DNA from 4 places in the Limnobaculum xujianqingii genome. Region 3 is predicted to be linked to each of the others. Evidence: predicted binding sites of a transcription regulator. Region 3 holds the regulator's gene; each other region holds the start of a gene.

Region 1 (4,219 bases), on a different contig from region 3:
CTGGTTAAATATTTCAGCTTTTCCTCCCTGAGCAAACTCTTCCCCTTCGGCCGGTGGTGTATAGTCACGGGTGCGTGGTACGGTGTTATAGCTAACATCGCCAGGGTAACCAATAGCGATAATTAACGGAGCGGGACCATTATCAGGATGGTAACTGTTTACCGCCAGCGGGAACTGACCATTGCCATCCAGCATATATAACACTGGATAACCGGAAGTGGGCGGTGGCGTATTGGGAACGGCAATATAGATTCGATAACTGCGTTGCTCATCGGCATTCATATCATATTGTTGAATTTGGAAGTGCTGATAGGCTGTTTTATCAATAGGAGGAATGGTCTGCTGTGGTTTGGCGCTAAGGGCGGTGGAAAACAGCAGCATGGAGAACAGCGCGATTAATTTAGACATGGGGACACCATTGCTTATAAATTACCGGGCGGAGCCAGAATAGTGACTCCGCCATGCAGTATCAGAACTTCACGTTAATACCGGCCCAATAGCGGCGGCCATCTTCAACGATCCAGTTCCCGCCGTTAGTATTGATATCATCACCAGTTTCATCCGTAATGTTCAGCACTGCCAGGTTTAACTGGGTATTTTTGTTAATTTGATAACTACCGCCCACATCAACAGTGGTGAAACCATCACGATAGCGAGGGCCGGTATAACTGTTACGTTGTGCTGCCCATACTTGTTTACCGGTATAGGTTACGCGGGTATAGGTTTCCAGATCGTCATTAACCGTCCAGGTTAACTTAGCATTAGCACTGTGCTTAGGCGTTTGTGCTAGCGGTTGTCCCTTTAGTGATTCACCAGAAGTGAAGAATTCATCATCACTTTTGCGTTTGGAGTCCAGATAGGTATAGTTCAAACCCAGAATCCAATTGGTCACCAGTGGGATGGTGGTCGCGGCTTCTACGCCCTTGATATTTGCTTTACCAACGTTGTCATAAGTGTACAGATTTAAACCGGTAATCGGGTCTTTGCCGCCGGTACTGTAGCTGGTGAGCTTATTTTTAAAGTCGGTATTAAACAGTGTCAGGGCAGCGTTGAAACCAGACTCATGGTCGTAAGCAATGCCGATCTCCTGGTTTACACTGGTTTCAGGCTTAAGGTCAGGATTGCCATACATAATGCCGGCACCACCCTGAGTGGCGGTACCATAATCAGGACTGATTTCACGTAAGGTTGGTGCACGGAAAGCTTTTGCTACACCACCTTTCAGCGTAATTTCATCTGTCAGGTGATAGACCAGATAGCCACGTGGGTTCCAGTAATCGCCGTAGGTTTCATGGTCGTCTAAGCGTACGCCGCCGGTAAAGGTTAAATCATCCAGCAGGGCGATCTCATCCTCAATAAACACCGATTTCTGCCAGGCAGTAATGTCTGTTTTCTCTGCGGTTGTTCTGCCGGTGGTTGAGTCATCATTTAACTCAGAATACTGATACTGACCACCAATGGTGACCATGTTGGATGGTAAAGGAAGGGTTAACTTAGCATCCACTACGGTATTGGTGATTTCTGGTTTTCTGTCGCTATAACCACCGTTCCAGGAGCCGGTAGAACTGTCCAAAGTATGTGTTTCGGTGCTGCGTTTAGTTTTTTCCTGATACACGCTAATGTCGGAAAAACCAAAATCCCACTGTCCGGTATGCGTCAGCGCCCAGTGGTTACGTTCATTATTGATATTTGTTTTGGGATTAGGCTGTTTAAGTGAGCCGCGAACCGTATAGGCTTCAATGGATTTTCCTGGCGTTGACTCGCGTTTTTGTATCGCGCGACCACCTTCTAAAATGATTTGTTGAGTATCCGTAGGCGTAAAGCTCAGTTTGGCGGTAACACCTTTATTATCGTTTTCGTTGTATCCTTCAATAATGTCATCTTCTGGTCGGTAATTACCGTAGCCATATAGCTGGAATCCAACGCGATTCTCAACTAACGGACCAGACAGGTAGAAGTTACCCGCATAGATATTCCCGGAGTCGGAGTTTTCCTGCAACGTAGCATCCATACTCACAGCACCATTCCAATCGCTGCCGACTTTGCGAGTGATGATGTTGATTACGCCGCCCATGGCATCAGAACCATATAGTGAAGACATCGGGCCGCGAATTACTTCAATGCGCTCAATGGCTTCCATGGGTGGAATAAAGCCTGATTCAAAGCCGCCGTTACCGTTAGGACGTGACTCACGGCTATTTTGACGTTTACCGTCAACCAGAATTAGAGTGTAGTCACCGGGTAAGCCTCGAATAGAGATATCCTGACTATTGGTACCACTACCGGTGATGCTGACGCCTTCAACATCTTTTACCGCATCTCCCAAATTATGGAAGGGCTTTTTCTCCAGTTGCTCGCGTGTAACTACGCTAATACTGGCTGGTGCATTACGTAGTACCTGTTGGAACCCCGATGCGGTAACAACCATGGTTTCTTCACTTTCTGCCGCCATTGCGGGAAGAGTGAAGCTACTGATAATGGCCAGACAGAGTGTGTTTAACGATCTGGTTTTCATTGTGTATCCCTGAGTATGATAATAAAAACAAAAGACTGTGCTCCGAGGTGGATGCCGAATCTTTAATATTGGTTTTAAATGCCGGGCAAACAGGCGTTGCATATGCTACTACATGAAAATACGAATGATAATAATTATTATTAATATTGTTGATGTGGACTGATTTTGAAATCAGTGGTAAGCAGGGGGAATAAAGCTATAGAAGAGAATTTACAGTGACATTGTCACATCATTAACGATTATTGATTAAAAACAGATAGTCGAAGGAAACAGTAAGCCGTCCAATAACGGCCTACTGTAGCGAGTTGCTTTATCCTAAAGCAACTTTAATACCTAAACCAATCAGTACTACGCCAAGCACTTTATCCACCATGCTTTGAACTTTTGCCAGTCCACGACGAACCGGGGCACTTTGAATCAGAACAATTAACAGTGGCCACCAGATAACGGCCAGGATCCAGATAATAAAGGCGTACCATAATTTCTCGCCGGTGCTGGAATCAATGCTGAGTACTTGAGTAAAAACGGAAAGAAAAAACAGTGTGGCTTTGGGATTCAGTAAATTACACAGGTATCCCTGAATGAAGGCATTTTTATAGCTGGTTTGTTGGCGATCAAGGTTTGTAATATCCATTTTGCTACCACCGCGAGATAGCAGAGCCTGAATACCAATCCAGATTAGATAGAGTGCGCCAGCATACTTTAACAGATTAAACAGCCAGGGCGTTGCGGTAATGACGACCGCTAAACCTGCGACACAATATGACATATGGGTAGCAACACCAAGAATAACGCCGAGCGCAGTTACCATGGCAACAGAACGACGATAACGGGCCGCATTCTTAATTACCAGAAAAAAATCGGGTCCCGGTGATAGCATGCCAAGGGTGGCGATAGTGGCAACAAAAAGAGAGGTTTCCAGCATTGAAACTCCGACATATATCCATAGTTACAGGCTTTATGCTTTGATAATGTCAGAGCTGAATAAAAATACAAAGCGGTAAATGATATGTGGCCTGAAAAATCAGATAACTCAGCTCGTTGGCTAAAAAAAAGCCTGACAGGATAATCAGGCTAAAGGTAAGGATATCAGGAAATGGAAGAAGGCATTTTTCTGCTAAACGGGTTGTTACTTAATCTTTTTAATTTGCTTCACATCAAGCTCAATAGAGTTCCAGTCTTTATCGATCTCACCCTGTAGTTCTACAGTATCAGTCGGAGAGATAGTCAGACCATTCCAGCGTTTGTGGTCAATATCAACATTAATAGTGCCGGTTTTATCGCGGAATACATACAACTCTTTACCGATTTGCTGTTCGATATTTCCCTGCAGGGTAACCCAGGTATCATCACTCATGGTTAAGGCTTTCTCAACCGTCATGGTGCCTGCATTAGGGCCTGAAAATCCGCCACCTTGTTGAGTTGGTGCGGTAGTCGTTGCTCCGGGGCCACTAAATCCACCATTTGAAGCGCTATTTTGAGCAAAAGCAGGAGCGCTGGCTAATGCGGCAACTAAAGCTAACATCGTTAATTTTTTCATGTTTTATTCCCTCAATGACAGGTGATCTACTCTTTTCGCTAACTATTAAATCACTAAGTTCTTAACAGGATCTTAATAGAATGAAAATAAAAAATATATTTGCGTAACGGGCTTTCGGCAATAGCCAGACTGGAGTTTATCCTGTAAAAATGGGCCGTTAATTA
Region 2 (4,219 bases), on a different contig from region 3:
CTGCATATTCTTGCTCCAGCTGGCAGACAGCAAGCGACGATACTGCTCTTCATCAAAAGGGGAGTTAAAAGCAATAGAAATGGCTTCGGCAACGGAAACATCGCTGTTACGGCTTACCAGCTCCAGCGGTTGGCCGGGATTGACCTTACCGGCTGAAACTACACGATAGAGCCAACCGCAGCGACCGCTGTCCTGCATGATGCGGGCGAATCCATTAATCGCACAGTGATAATTCAGTTTATAACAAGGAGAGCGGGGTTGAGTAACCTGAATTAATGCTTGCCCCCAACGGAATATATCGCCGATAAAAACCGTTTCCTCGGTCAGATTTTGGGTAGAGAGATTCTCTCCAAACAGCGGGGCGGTAAATTGATCCGCCTGCTCAGGGAAACGTTGCTTCCAGTAATCGTAATGTTCTCGTGGATAGTGACACAAAGCGCGATCGGCACCACCGTGATGACGGGGGTCTGCCTGCTGGTCGCCTTCAAAACCCAGTGGAGTGAGTATCAGCTCACCATCAACCGCACGCTTATCGATGGCGCTGGGAGAGTGGTCATAATAGGGTTTAATTTTGCCAATATAGACGAGGGGGAGAGTGCATGGTAACCGCCGGTATTACTGAGTGACTATTTCATTTCAGCATACTGACTGTTACAGGTCATATCCAGTTTTTGATTTAGGGACAGTGCGGCTAACGTTGGTGAGAGAAAGAAAAAATAAAGCCACGGCTTTCAGAAAAAGCGGTGGCTTTCATTGCTGCTTATCTGTTTAGACTTTCTTAACGAAGCAGGCTTTTAGCATAATGCTGGTGTTATCGATTTTGCAGTCGATTTCATGGTCACCGTCAACCAGACGAATAGGTTTGGACTTGCTACCCACTTTCAGTACGGTTGAAGAGCCTTTTAATTTCAGGTCTTTAATCAGGGTTACGCAGTCGCCGTCAGCTAATACGTTACCGTTACTGTCTTTCACCACTCTTGCATCACCATCTGCTGACTCTGGCTCTGAAGGGTTCCACTCGTGAGCACAATCAGGGCAGATGAACATGGCTCCGTCCGGATAGGTATTTTCTGATGAGCAGACCGGGCAGGCTGGAATAGAATTCATGTCAATTTCCCTAAAAATAGAATGTGAATAAAATCAGGGCGCTATTCTACTACAAATGACCACTTTTATCACATGGATAAACCGTCGGCTTATGAAGGTGATAGCTGGCGAAGGAAATGCTCTGTAGGGAAAATAATTTTTCATAGCGAAAAATCACTTTTTTATTGAAAGAACATTTATCTTTTCAGGACGCAGGAGAGGAAATCTGATTGAGAGCTGGATAACACAATGTTTATTCAGGAGACAATAGCAGGTTAGCTACTATCATCTCCATTATTTATATGAAACTTAAAACATCAGCTTATTATTTTGCTTCAGCAAAACGTTTGGCAGCTTCGTCCCAGTTCACCACGTTCCAGAATTCTTTAATATAATCAGGACGACGGTTTTGGAATTTCAGATAGTAAGCATGTTCCCAAACGTCCAGACCTACAATCGGGAAGCCTGATGCGCCGGATACGCTTTCACCCATCAGAGGACTATCCTGATTGGCGGTAGAAACCACGGCCAGTTTGCCATCTTTTAATACCAGCCAGGCCCAACCAGAACCAAAGCGGGTAGCGGCAGCTTGCTCAAACTTCTCTTTAAAGCTATCAACGCTACCAAAATCACGTTCGATTGCCGCTTTCAGATCGCCCTGCAGAGTGGTGCCTTTTTTCAGGCCTTTCCAGAACAGGCTATGGTTAGCGTGACCGCCCGCGTTGTTTCTTAATACGGTGCGTTTCTCTGCAGGCACTTTATCTAACTGAGCGATCAGCTCTTCTGCCGACAGTTTTTTCAGATCGTCAGACAGCGTTTCCAGTGCAGCATTCGCATTGTTTACATAAGCCTGATGATGCTTACTGTGGTGGATTTCCATGGTTTGTTTATCAAAGTGAGGTTCCAGAGCATCGTAAGCATAAGGCAGGGCAGGAAGGGTATAACTCATCGTATCACTCCTCAAAGGTGGTTTATGCTGTTTATAAGACAGCTCATTTCAATTTCGTGCTGGGTTATCAGTATAGCACTGAATATGAATTGATAATCATTATCGTTTGTAGGGTTATTTTCTATTGGTGTGATAGGTGATTCTGTCTGGGGTAAGTTTCGTCCACTAAGAGTATCGTGGATGAATAGGCAGATGTGCGAGTGGCCGAGCAGGGGGCGTTAAAAGGCGAACGCCCCCTGCACCCCCGCGCCTTCGCACCCGAATCCAGGTCGCTTAGGCGACTTCCTTCCTCCTTCGTTCGGCCTTAACGCACCGGCGCAGAGCCGCTCCCGACGTCGCTGCGCCTCAATCCGCATCCCTGCGGATTGTGCTGGCCTCTCTCAGTCGTCAGCTGAATTCCAGTGCTCTATTAAAAGACCAAAAGACCAAAAGACCAAAAGACCAAAAGACCAAAAGACCAAAAGACCAAAAGACCAAAAGACCAAAAGATAAGGTCAACTGCTAAGGGCTTTGTCTTAACTTAGGTCTGCTGGCCCAAATGAATATGGCAATAACTCAGCAATCGACGTATGTTTTACCTCACCCTTCATGTTCACCATCAAAACCGGCATATCCGGAGCGCAGAATTCGTTAATCACCTGACGACAGGCGCCACACGGGGAGATTGGGCCTTCGGTATCGCCGATAATCACCAGTTTTTTGAACTGGCGTTGACCTTCCGATACTGCTTTGAATATGGCGGTTCTTTCTGCGCAGTTGGTCAGGCCATAGGAAGCATTCTCAACGTTGCAGCCGAGGAAAACCTGATTATTATCCGCCAGTAATGCTGCGCCAACGGCGAAATTAGAATAGGGACTGTAGGAGGATTGGCGGGCTTTTTTCGCTTGTTCAATCAGTTCATTATCAGTCATGGTAATTTCCTTGTGATAAAAAGATGGCAGGTTACCCGATGGATTACTGGGTAATAACCGTATGAATCAGTTTCGGTGCCTGCCCGTGTTTGGCTATCTCTATGCTGTTATAGATCTTGTCCATCACGCTGGAAACCTCTTCCCGATTGGCATAAATGGTGACCAGTGAATCACCTGTCTGCACGCTATCACCGACTTTTTTATGCAACATCAGCCCAACGGCTAAATCGATATCATCTTCTTTGGTGGCTCGACCTGCTCCCAGCAGCATGGCGGCAACGCCAATTTCATCTGCGATAATGTTTGCCACCACGCCAGCCGTTTTGGCCGGTACTTCAATTTTGAATTTCGCCTGAGGCAATCTCTCCGGATGATCGACAACCGACGCATCACCGCCCTGATTGGCTAAAAACTCTTTGAATTTCTCCAGCGCCTTACCGTTGTTAATCACTTCAAGCAGCATCTGGCGTGCTTCTTCCAGAGTTTTGGCCTTTTTAGCTAACATCACCATCTGGCTGCCCAATACCAATGTTAGTTCAGTCAAGTCTGCCGGACCTTTACCTCGCAAAGTATCAATGGCTTCCTGCATTTCCAGTGCATTACCAATGGCGAAGCCCAGAGGTTGCGACATATCAGAAATTACCGCCATGGTATGTCGACCCACATTGTTACCAATACGCACCATCGATTTGGCTAACGCAATGGCATCTTCATCGGTTTTCATAAATGCGCCAGCGCCGGTTTTAACATCTAGCACAATGGCGTCGGAACCTGCGGCAATCTTCTTGCTCATAATGGAGCTGGCGATAAGTGGAATAGAGTTAACGGTGCCGGTAACGTCCCGCAGGGCGTACATCTTTTTATCCGCCGGGGTTAAATTGCCCGACTGACCAATAACGGCCACTTTGTGGCGATTCACTAAGTCGATAAATTGGTCTTTATTGATCTCAATATGGAAGCCTTTTACTGACTCCAGCTTGTCCAGTGTACCGCCGGTGTGCCCCAGACCACGGCCCGACATCTTCGCCACCGGAATATCAAGAGCAGCAACTAATGGAGCCAGCACCAGCGTAGTGGTATCACCAACGCCACCGGTGGAGTGCTTATCCACTTTGATACCGTCAATTGCCGATAAATCAATGGTATCACCGGAGTTCACCATAGCCATCGTCAGGTCTGCGCACTCGCGATCGGTCATATCCTGAAAGTAAATTGCCATCATCATAGCGCTGGCCTGATAGTCAGGGATGGAGCCATCGGTATAGCCTTTGAC
Region 3 (4,219 bases):
ATGAACAGCCCTCTGGCTATTCTTGGGCCAACTGTTGAATCAGCAGCCAGTGTTGTCAGCTCATGGGGCTTTACCGTAACACCGGAAGTTCTGGTTCAATACGCAAAAGACGTTGGTGAAACCACTATCGTATCGCGTGCAGGTGGTGCCCCTACTCTGGCGGTAGGTATGGCACACATTCTGAGTCAGTTGACTGGCCCAACCATGATGGCTTTCTGGTATCACTTTGCCATCCTGTTTGAAGCACTGTTCATTCTGACTGCGGTTGACGCCGGTACCCGTGCTGGTCGTTTTATGCTGCAAGACTTAATGGGCACTTTTGTTCCATCCATGAAGCGTACCGACTCTTTTGTTGCCAACATCACAGCAACGGGCTTATGTGTGGCTGCATGGGGTTACTTCCTGTACCAAGGCGTGGTTGACCCATTGGGTGGTATCAATACCCTATGGCCTCTGTTTGGTATTGCTAACCAAATGCTGGCAGCCATTGCACTTACCCTGTGTGCGGTTGTGCTGTTCAAAATGAAGCGCGAAAGATACGCCTGGGTTGCTGTTGTACCAACCATCTTCCTGCTGGTTTGTACTCTGACTGCCGGCTGGCAAAAAGTGTTTGATGATAACCCACGCGTTGGCTTCCTGGCTCTGGCTAAGAAGTACCAAGCCTCACTGGATCAGGGACAGATTTTGGCTCCGGCTAAGTCTCTGGATCAAATGAGCGCACTGATATTTAACAACCAGCTGGACGCAGGTCTGACTATACTGTTTATGTTAGTCATGATCAGTGTGGTGGTGTTTGGTTTACGTACTGCGTTTAAAGCACGTTCTAATCCGGCACCAACAGCGAACGAGGTTCCTTATGAGCCTATGCCTGCATCGGCAACGGTTAAGTAATCCTGTTGTTAGATAGACATTAATAGTAAAAAGATGGCAGTATCGGGTTATTGAATCGCTTGTTACTGCCATCCTGATTAAGGGAAGTCACTTATGTTTGAAGATTTAGCAAAAGTCGGTCGCTATCTTGGTCAGGCGGCTCGTTTGATGGTTGGCGTCCCTGACTATGATAACTATGTTCAGCATATGCGCATCACTCATCCGGATCAGGAAGCGATGACTTATGAAGAATTCTTTCGTGAGCGTCAGCAGGCTCGCTACGGCAGCGGTAATGGCTCTTGCTGCTAGGCATTAATTTTTTTGTGACACACCAGATATTTTACCAACGCAATAATGCGTATGGTTAAAGTAAAAAAGGCAACATGTTATGACCACCCCACTTCAGTTACCGGTGACAGTATTAACCGGCTTTCTCGGCTCAGGCAAAACTACTCTGATTAACCATTTGTTAGAAAACTATCCCGGTGAACGGATCGCTATCATTGAAAATGAATTTGGCGCTGTTGGCGTAGATGGTGGACTATTGGGACAGCACAGCGGTATTGAGGTTATTGAATTAACCAATGGCTGCGTGTGTTGTAGCGTTCGCGGAGAACTGACTGAAGCCTTAAAGAACCTTTTGGAGCAGCGGGATGCGGGTCAGCTTAATTTTGATCGGTTGCTGCTAGAAACCACTGGATTAGCCGACCCGGCTCCAGTGATACAAACTTTCTTTGTTGATGATATTTTACGTGAGCGTTTGCAGTTAGACGCCATTATTACTTTAGTCGACAGTGAACATGCTCAGAAACAGCTCACTGAACATCGGGTTGCGGTTTCTCAAGTTGGTTTTGCTGACAGACTTATTTTAACCAAATTAGATCGCATCGATAGCGATGCAAAAACACTGTTGTTAGAGCGTTTACGTAACATTAACGCCAAGGCTCTGGTGTGTGAGGCCCGGCACGGCAAGCTGGAGAAAGCTGCATGGATTGGCATTCAGGCATTTAATATGGATGACTCTTTTGATCTTAATGGAACTTTTGTTGCTTCCACTGCACCTTCTCAGGCGCCAACAAACTTCCGCCCTTTAAATCAAACATCCAAACCCCTTGCCCGTTCATGGAATGATGATATTACTTCCCAAGTTTTTGAAACCGGAGAGGTTGATATCAAGCTGATTGGCGCATTTATGGAAACTGCCATCGAAAAATATGGCAATGACATGCTACGCTATAAAGGTATTCTGGCAATCGAGGGTGAACCTCGTCGCCTGATTGTACAAGGTGTTCATAAAGTTGTTGGTTTCGATTATGGAACCGAATGGACTGCGGAAGAATCCCGTAAGACGCTATTAGTTATTATTGGGCGTAATTTACCGGTTGAGACATTAAGAAATGAATTTTTAGCCACGGCTGTTTCAAATGCCGTTAACTAATAACATATCGGATAACGGTTGAATATCGCCAGAATTATGATTCTGCCTATCGATTCTATCGAATTTGAACTGACTCCCTAAGGTTTTCATTTCATATGTCTGGCTCTATAATGGTATATTATAATTATGTTAATCATTCGCTAGCGATTCATGGCGCCCCGAATTTAGGAACACATCTGCATGACTGATAATAATATCGCACTGAAGAAGGCTGGACTGAAAGTTACGCTCCCACGGCTTAAAATTCTGGAAATACTTCAGGAGCCTGATAACCATCACGTTAGCGCGGAAGATTTATATAAAAGACTGATTGATATGGGCGAAGAAATTGGACTGGCTACCGTATATCGCGTGCTAAACCAATTTGATGACGCAGGTATTGTAACCCGCCATAGTTTTGAAGGCGGTAAATCAGTATTTGAATTGACGCAAAAACATCATCACGACCACTTAATCTGTTTGGATTGTGGACGCGTAATTGAATTTAGCGATGAGTTTATTGAACAACGTCAGCGTGAAATTTCAGAAAGATACAATATTAAGTTAACCAACCATAGCTTGTACCTGTATGGAAAATGTAGCTCTGGCGATTGCCGTAAAGATGAAACGCTACACGACCCTAAATAAGCGACTATCATAGCTTAAGGTTTGAATATGCCAGCAACTAATCATTGCTGGCTTTATTTTTGGCTAAATGCCCCACAGTCATTACACTTTATTCCGTGTTGATACTTAAACAACGGAAATCCTAACAAAATAAATACCACAAATGCCGGCCTCTTACCTTTAGTAAAAGGAACTACATTATTGCTACCGCAATAAGCACAGCACCACTGTGAACGCTCTGCTTCATCTTCCCCGGCCTCTTCAATCACCGCCTGAGAAAAGTCCTGACCAAGTATCTTTTCAGCTTCCTGCACGTTATCTCTGTCAACCATCAGCCTCACGCCGCCTAAAGCATTAGAGTAAAGCCAGTTGGTATTGATGGTATGTACATCGGCTATATAAGCACTAATTCCCGCTGACTCCAGATTGCTTTTTGCTATTTGGGCTTCAAGGGGATAAGAGTAGCGAGCAACCACAACCAGTTGTCCCATAATATCTCCGTATAAAACATATCCATTTGGAGTTTAAAAAGCCTGTCAAATTTCTCTGACAGGCTTTTTGATATTAACCGTTTTTAATCAAGGCTAAAAATTAGCTTACCTGAGCAGCCCAGGTATCACGCAGACCGACGGTCCGGTTAAACACTAAATGCTCTGGTGATGAGTGGCGGCTGTCTGCACAAAAGTAGCCTTCACGCTCAAACTGATAAGCGAACTCAGGTTTAGCCTGCGCCAGACTTGGTTCGACAAAACCGTGCACTACTTTCAGTGATTCAGGATTAATGGTTGATAAGAAATCCTCAGCAGCTCCCGGGTTAGGCACGTTAAACAGGCATTCATATAACCGAAATTCTGCCGGTAATGCATGAGATGCAGATACCCAATGAATAACGCCTTTTACTTTGCGCCCGTCAGCCGGATCCTTACCCAGCGTTTCACTATCATACTGGCAATAAATAGTCGTGATATTGCCCTGGTCGTCTTTTTCTACCCGTTCAGCTTTAATAACATAAGCATTGCGCAGGCGAACTTCTTTACCTAACACCAGGCGCTTATACTGTTTGTTAGCTTCTTCACGGAAATCAGCACGGTCAATATAGATCTCGCTGCTAAATGGTACGGCACGGGTTCCCATTTCTGGTTTATTCGGGTGTGCGCCTACCGTCAGCATCTCTTCATGGCCTTGTGGAAGATTCTCAATCACCACTTTAACCGGATCGATAACCGCCATCGCTCTTGGGGCATTTTCGTTCAGATCTTCACGAATACAGGTTTCTAACGCTACCATTTCCACGTTATTGTCTTG
Region 4 (4,219 bases), on a different contig from region 3:
CTTGATCAAAGCCTGAAGCGTATGGGGCTCGACTATGTTGATATTTTTTATCACCACCGTCCTGACCCTGATACGCCGCTGGAAGAAACCATGTCAGCACTCGACTTAATTGTTCGTCAGGGTAAGGCGCTGTACGTTGGACTTTCCAACTATCCGGCGGATAAAGCCAAAGAGGCTATTCGTATTCTGAATACACTGGGAACACCTTGTCTTATCCATCAACCCAAGTACTCAATGTTTGAACGCTGGATTGAAAATGGATTACAGGATGTTTTACAAGAAGAAGGTGTTGGTTCAATTGCCTTCTCACCACTGGCAGGAGGCCTGTTAACCGATCGCTATCTGTCGGGTATTCCGGAAGGTTCTCGTATCGCCAGTGACAGTCCTTTCCTCACCAGCGATCAGTTAACAGAAGCTCGGGTAACTCAAATTCGTCAGTTGAATGAAATCGCTCAGCGTCGTGGACAAAAACTGGTTCAAATGGCTCTGGCATGGGTGTTACGGGAAGGAAGAGTAACTTCTGCGTTAATTGGTGCCAGTAAAGTCAGCCAAATCGAAGATGCAGTGGCTGCATTGAATAACCTGACGTTTAGCCAACAGGAACTCAATGAGATAGAAACTATTCTGGCCAAATAAGATTGTTAGCTCAGATAACCGCTATTGGGTGCTTTTACCGTGGCGGTTATCGGCTATAAGAAGAAACTGATTAACAAATAGATATTCAAGCTGACGACCAGTCCGACAATTGCCCGACCAATATTTTGCATCAATGTACTATTAACCAAATCACCCATAAGTTCTCGATTCCCGGTAAAACTCAATAATGGAATCAGCGCCAGAGCAATACCAAAGCTGAGAAATACCTGGCTAACAATTAGTATACGGGTCGCATCCATACCGCTCATAATCACAACAAACGATGGCAGCATCGTCACTGCGCGGCGCAGCCAAAGCGGTATCCTGAAGTGAATAAAACCCTGCATAACAACCTGTCCGGCCATAGTTCCGACAACGGTAGAAGACAGCCCAGCGGCCACCAGACTAAGGCCAAAAGTCACTGCAGCAAACTTACCCAGCAGAGGTTCTAATGTGACATAAGCCTGATCAAGTTCAGTAATTCCCGTTTGTCCATGAAAATGAAATACTGCTGCTGCCATTGCCATCATCGATAAGTTAACGAAACCAGCAATAGTCATCGCCACGGCAACATCCCATTTTGTGGCGGAATAGCGCTCTTCCCGAGTGCCTTTAGAATTTTGCGTCAATGCAGAATGCAGATAAATGACATGCGGCATGATAGTCGCACCTAATACGCCCGCAGCCAGAAATACAGCCTCATTATTTGGTAATCCGGGTATTAGCATACCGGTGGTGAGTTCGGTAACATCAGGTGCCGAAAACACCAGCTCAATGATATAGGCTCCGGCAACAAACAACAGAAAAGCGCCAATTATCCGTTCTAAAGGTTTGTCCCCTTTACTCTGTAACATTAAGATTAGAAAGGTACAAATACCAGTTATCACTGCACCATTAAGCAAACTTACGCCCAGCAATAACTTAAACCCAATTGCCGCACCAATGAATTCAGCCAAATCTGTTGCTATTGCAACCAACTCAGCCTGAACCCAATAAAACCAGACAATTGGACGTGGAAATCGATCGCGAATATGTTCTGCCAGATTTTTATTAGTCGCAATTCCCAGCTTGGCAGAAAAAAGCTGTACTACCATTGCCATGATATTGGCCCAGACAACAACCCAAAGCAGCTGGTAGCCAAAAGCTGAACCAGCCTGAATGTTGGTCGCAAAGTTACCGGGATCGATATAGCCAATGGCTGCAATAAAAGCAGGTCCCATCAGAGCAAGCCTGATCTTTCTCGATACTTTACCTGATTGAACTATGGCACCTGAATCTGACATGGATATATTCTCCGAATCACCACACAATCAAATGATAATGATTCTCATTCAAATATCAACTTAATTACGCTTATCGTTCAGATAGGCGCAATTAAACAGCCAGATAATATTTCGCATCAAAAGCCGAAGTTGTATTACCTAAATCAACGTAAATATTACGGTCATTATAATACAGTAAACTACAGCCCACCTCATAAATACAACATTTAAGAAACCATTAGTAACAATAATGACATTAAGTAATAACAATCATGCATTAGGCTCAGGATAAAAGTACTAACGGTCATTTATATCCTATAGCAGTAAGAAAACCATTACTCATTCCATAAAAGAATAATATTAAAAATAGAGAATTAACCATTTGAATTAAATGAATATAAATAAGATGAGATCTCACCAACTTTCTTTAATCAAATCATCAAAATAATTATTTTTGATTAAATAAAGTGAATTGCCAATCAATGTCATATCCACTGACAATTAATCAGGAATATTCGCCTCTTCCAGACAATTTTTCACTTTACGTACGGTAATCAAAAAACTTATAGTCGAGAAACACTGATATTTAGTTGCTCATATTCCGAATAATGAAAAATTAACCATCAAAATTTGTTCAACCACAAATATGATGACAAATTAGTCTTAACCCCTTTAAACAGCGGACTGAATACTACTATGACACTCACTCCCGTAATAGCCATCCATGGCGGCGCTGGCGCTATCACCAGAACAGCAATGACCGCAGAAAAAGAGCAGGAATTTCGTCAGGCACTCTCTGAGATAGTAACCGCCGGTCAAACCATTCTTGCCGCCGGAGGCAGCGCTCTTGATGCAGTAACGGAAGCTGTGCGATTACTGGAAGAAAATCCTCTGTTCAATGCAGGAAAAGGCGCTGTTTTCACCCATGCAGGAACGAATGAGCTGGATGCATCAATTATGGATGGCGCCACGCTAAATGCTGGTGGCGTTGCCGGTGTGTCTCATATACGTAACCCAATTCTGGCGGCTCGAGCCGTAATGGAACATAGCAGCCACGTATTGTTTATTGGTGATGGCGCTGAAGCATTTGCCAAAACTCAGGGAATTGAATTTGTAGAGCCTGAATACTACTTCACTGAAGCCCGTTATGAGCAACTCCAACGCGCCCTAAGAGAACAAAGTGGTGCCGTACTGGATCACGATGGCGCTACTCAGGCAGCACAAAAGCCACAAAGTGAACCTATCGATCCAGATAAAAAATTCGGCACTGTAGGAGCGGTTGCTATCGATATCCATGGCAACCTGGCGGCAGCAACCTCTACCGGTGGCATGACCAATAAACAGGTTGGCAGAGTCGGTGATTCACCTCTTATCGGTGCTGGTTGTTATGCCAATAACAGCACTGTCGCAGTATCCACTACCGGCACCGGCGAAATGTTTATGAGAACCGTTGCTGCCTATGACGTTTCTGCCATGATGGAATACGCAGGAATGTCATTAGAACAAGCAACTAACAGAGTGGTCATGGAAAAATTGCCCGCAATCAATGGACGCGGCGGCTTAATTGCCATCGACTCAAAAGGAAACGTGGTTACTCCGTTTAATAGTGAAGGAATGTATCGAGGTATCGGTCGCGTGGGGCACGCGGTGTATGTGAATATTTATCGGGATTAGTGGGTGGTGTGGGGATTCGAACTACTTCTATTTTTTTATTAAAACGTAAAAAAGCCGACTTTACAGTCGGCTTTTTCGAATTTGGTGGAGCTAGGCGGGATCGAACCGCCGACCTCTTGCATGCCATGCAAGCGCTCTCCCAGCTGAGCTATAACCCCATATATATCATATGATGTGTATCTGGTAACATCATCAGGACGGGCGCATAATATGAAACATCGGGGAGGTCTGTCAACGGCTAATTTACAGAATCAGTCTGAATGCTGAAAAAGAGAACAAAGCTGTGAATTTATAGACAGAAAAATACAAAAAGTCAGGCCTTTTACAACCCGACTTTCGTTATCAATCCAATAAATTTTTAATAGGTTGATTATTGTTGAGCTTCACGCTCAGCAATAAATGCCAGTGCGCGATCAATACGGGCCAGACTGCGAGATTTTCCAACCGCATGAACAGTTGCATCAACTGCCGGAGACTGACCGCATCCGGTTACCGCAACACGCAACGGCATACCAACTTTACCCATCCCTACTTCCAGTTCAGTAGCAGTGCTTTCAATTGCATGATGCACATTTTCGACGGTCCAGTCACTAATCGCACTTAACTTAATCCGAACCAAATCCAGAGGCTCTTTAGCTACCGGACGC

Evidence for each region. The regulator Fur, encoded in region 3, represses iron uptake genes when iron is present. The targets are predictions, from matches to a motif close to ATAATAATGAGAACNACTATCAA.
Region 1: a site for Fur is predicted at 2,640-2,662, ahead of GOL65_RS03170 (TonB-dependent receptor domain-containing protein). Genes of this name have one in related genera too.
Region 2: a site for Fur is predicted at 2,125-2,147, ahead of sodA (superoxide dismutase [Mn]). Genes of this name have one in related genera too.
Region 4: a site for Fur is predicted at 1,951-1,973, ahead of GOL65_RS06985 (Nramp family divalent metal transporter). Genes of this name have one in related genera too.

The regions. Positions count from the first base shown of each region.
Region 1 covers NZ_JABMLK010000001.1:720,391-724,609, reverse strand. The annotation lists gene GOL65_RS03175 (alpha/beta hydrolase) at 1-408, opposite strand, end outside; gene GOL65_RS03170 (TonB-dependent receptor domain-containing protein) at 470-2,515, opposite strand; gene GOL65_RS03165 (LysE family translocator) at 2,826-3,440, opposite strand; gene GOL65_RS03160 (YgiW/YdeI family stress tolerance OB fold protein) at 3,645-4,055, opposite strand.
Region 2 covers NZ_JABMLK010000001.1:2,892,713-2,896,931, reverse strand. The annotation lists gene yiiM (6-hydroxyaminopurine reductase) at 1-579, opposite strand, end outside; gene GOL65_RS13375 (zinc ribbon domain-containing protein YjdM) at 769-1,107, opposite strand; gene sodA (superoxide dismutase [Mn]) at 1,412-2,035, opposite strand; gene cdd (cytidine deaminase) at 2,551-2,946, opposite strand; gene GOL65_RS13360 (pyrimidine-nucleoside phosphorylase) at 2,990-4,219, opposite strand, start outside.
Region 3 covers NZ_JABMLK010000002.1:953,284-957,502, reverse strand. The annotation lists gene GOL65_RS18390 (carbon starvation CstA family protein) at 1-891, shown strand, start outside; gene GOL65_RS18385 (YbdD/YjiX family protein) at 985-1,179, shown strand; gene GOL65_RS18380 (CobW family GTP-binding protein) at 1,259-2,308, shown strand; gene fur (ferric iron uptake transcriptional regulator) at 2,489-2,935, shown strand; gene GOL65_RS18370 (putative signal transducing protein) at 2,989-3,405, opposite strand; gene glnS (glutamine--tRNA ligase) at 3,506-4,219, opposite strand, start outside.
Region 4 covers NZ_JABMLK010000001.1:1,534,705-1,538,923, forward strand. The annotation lists gene mgrA (L-glyceraldehyde 3-phosphate reductase) at 1-636, shown strand, start outside; gene GOL65_RS06985 (Nramp family divalent metal transporter) at 690-1,919, opposite strand; gene GOL65_RS06990 (isoaspartyl peptidase/L-asparaginase family protein) at 2,595-3,572, shown strand; tRNA gene GOL65_RS06995 (tRNA-Ala) at 3,655-3,730, opposite strand; gene gltX (glutamate--tRNA ligase) at 3,943-4,219, opposite strand, start outside.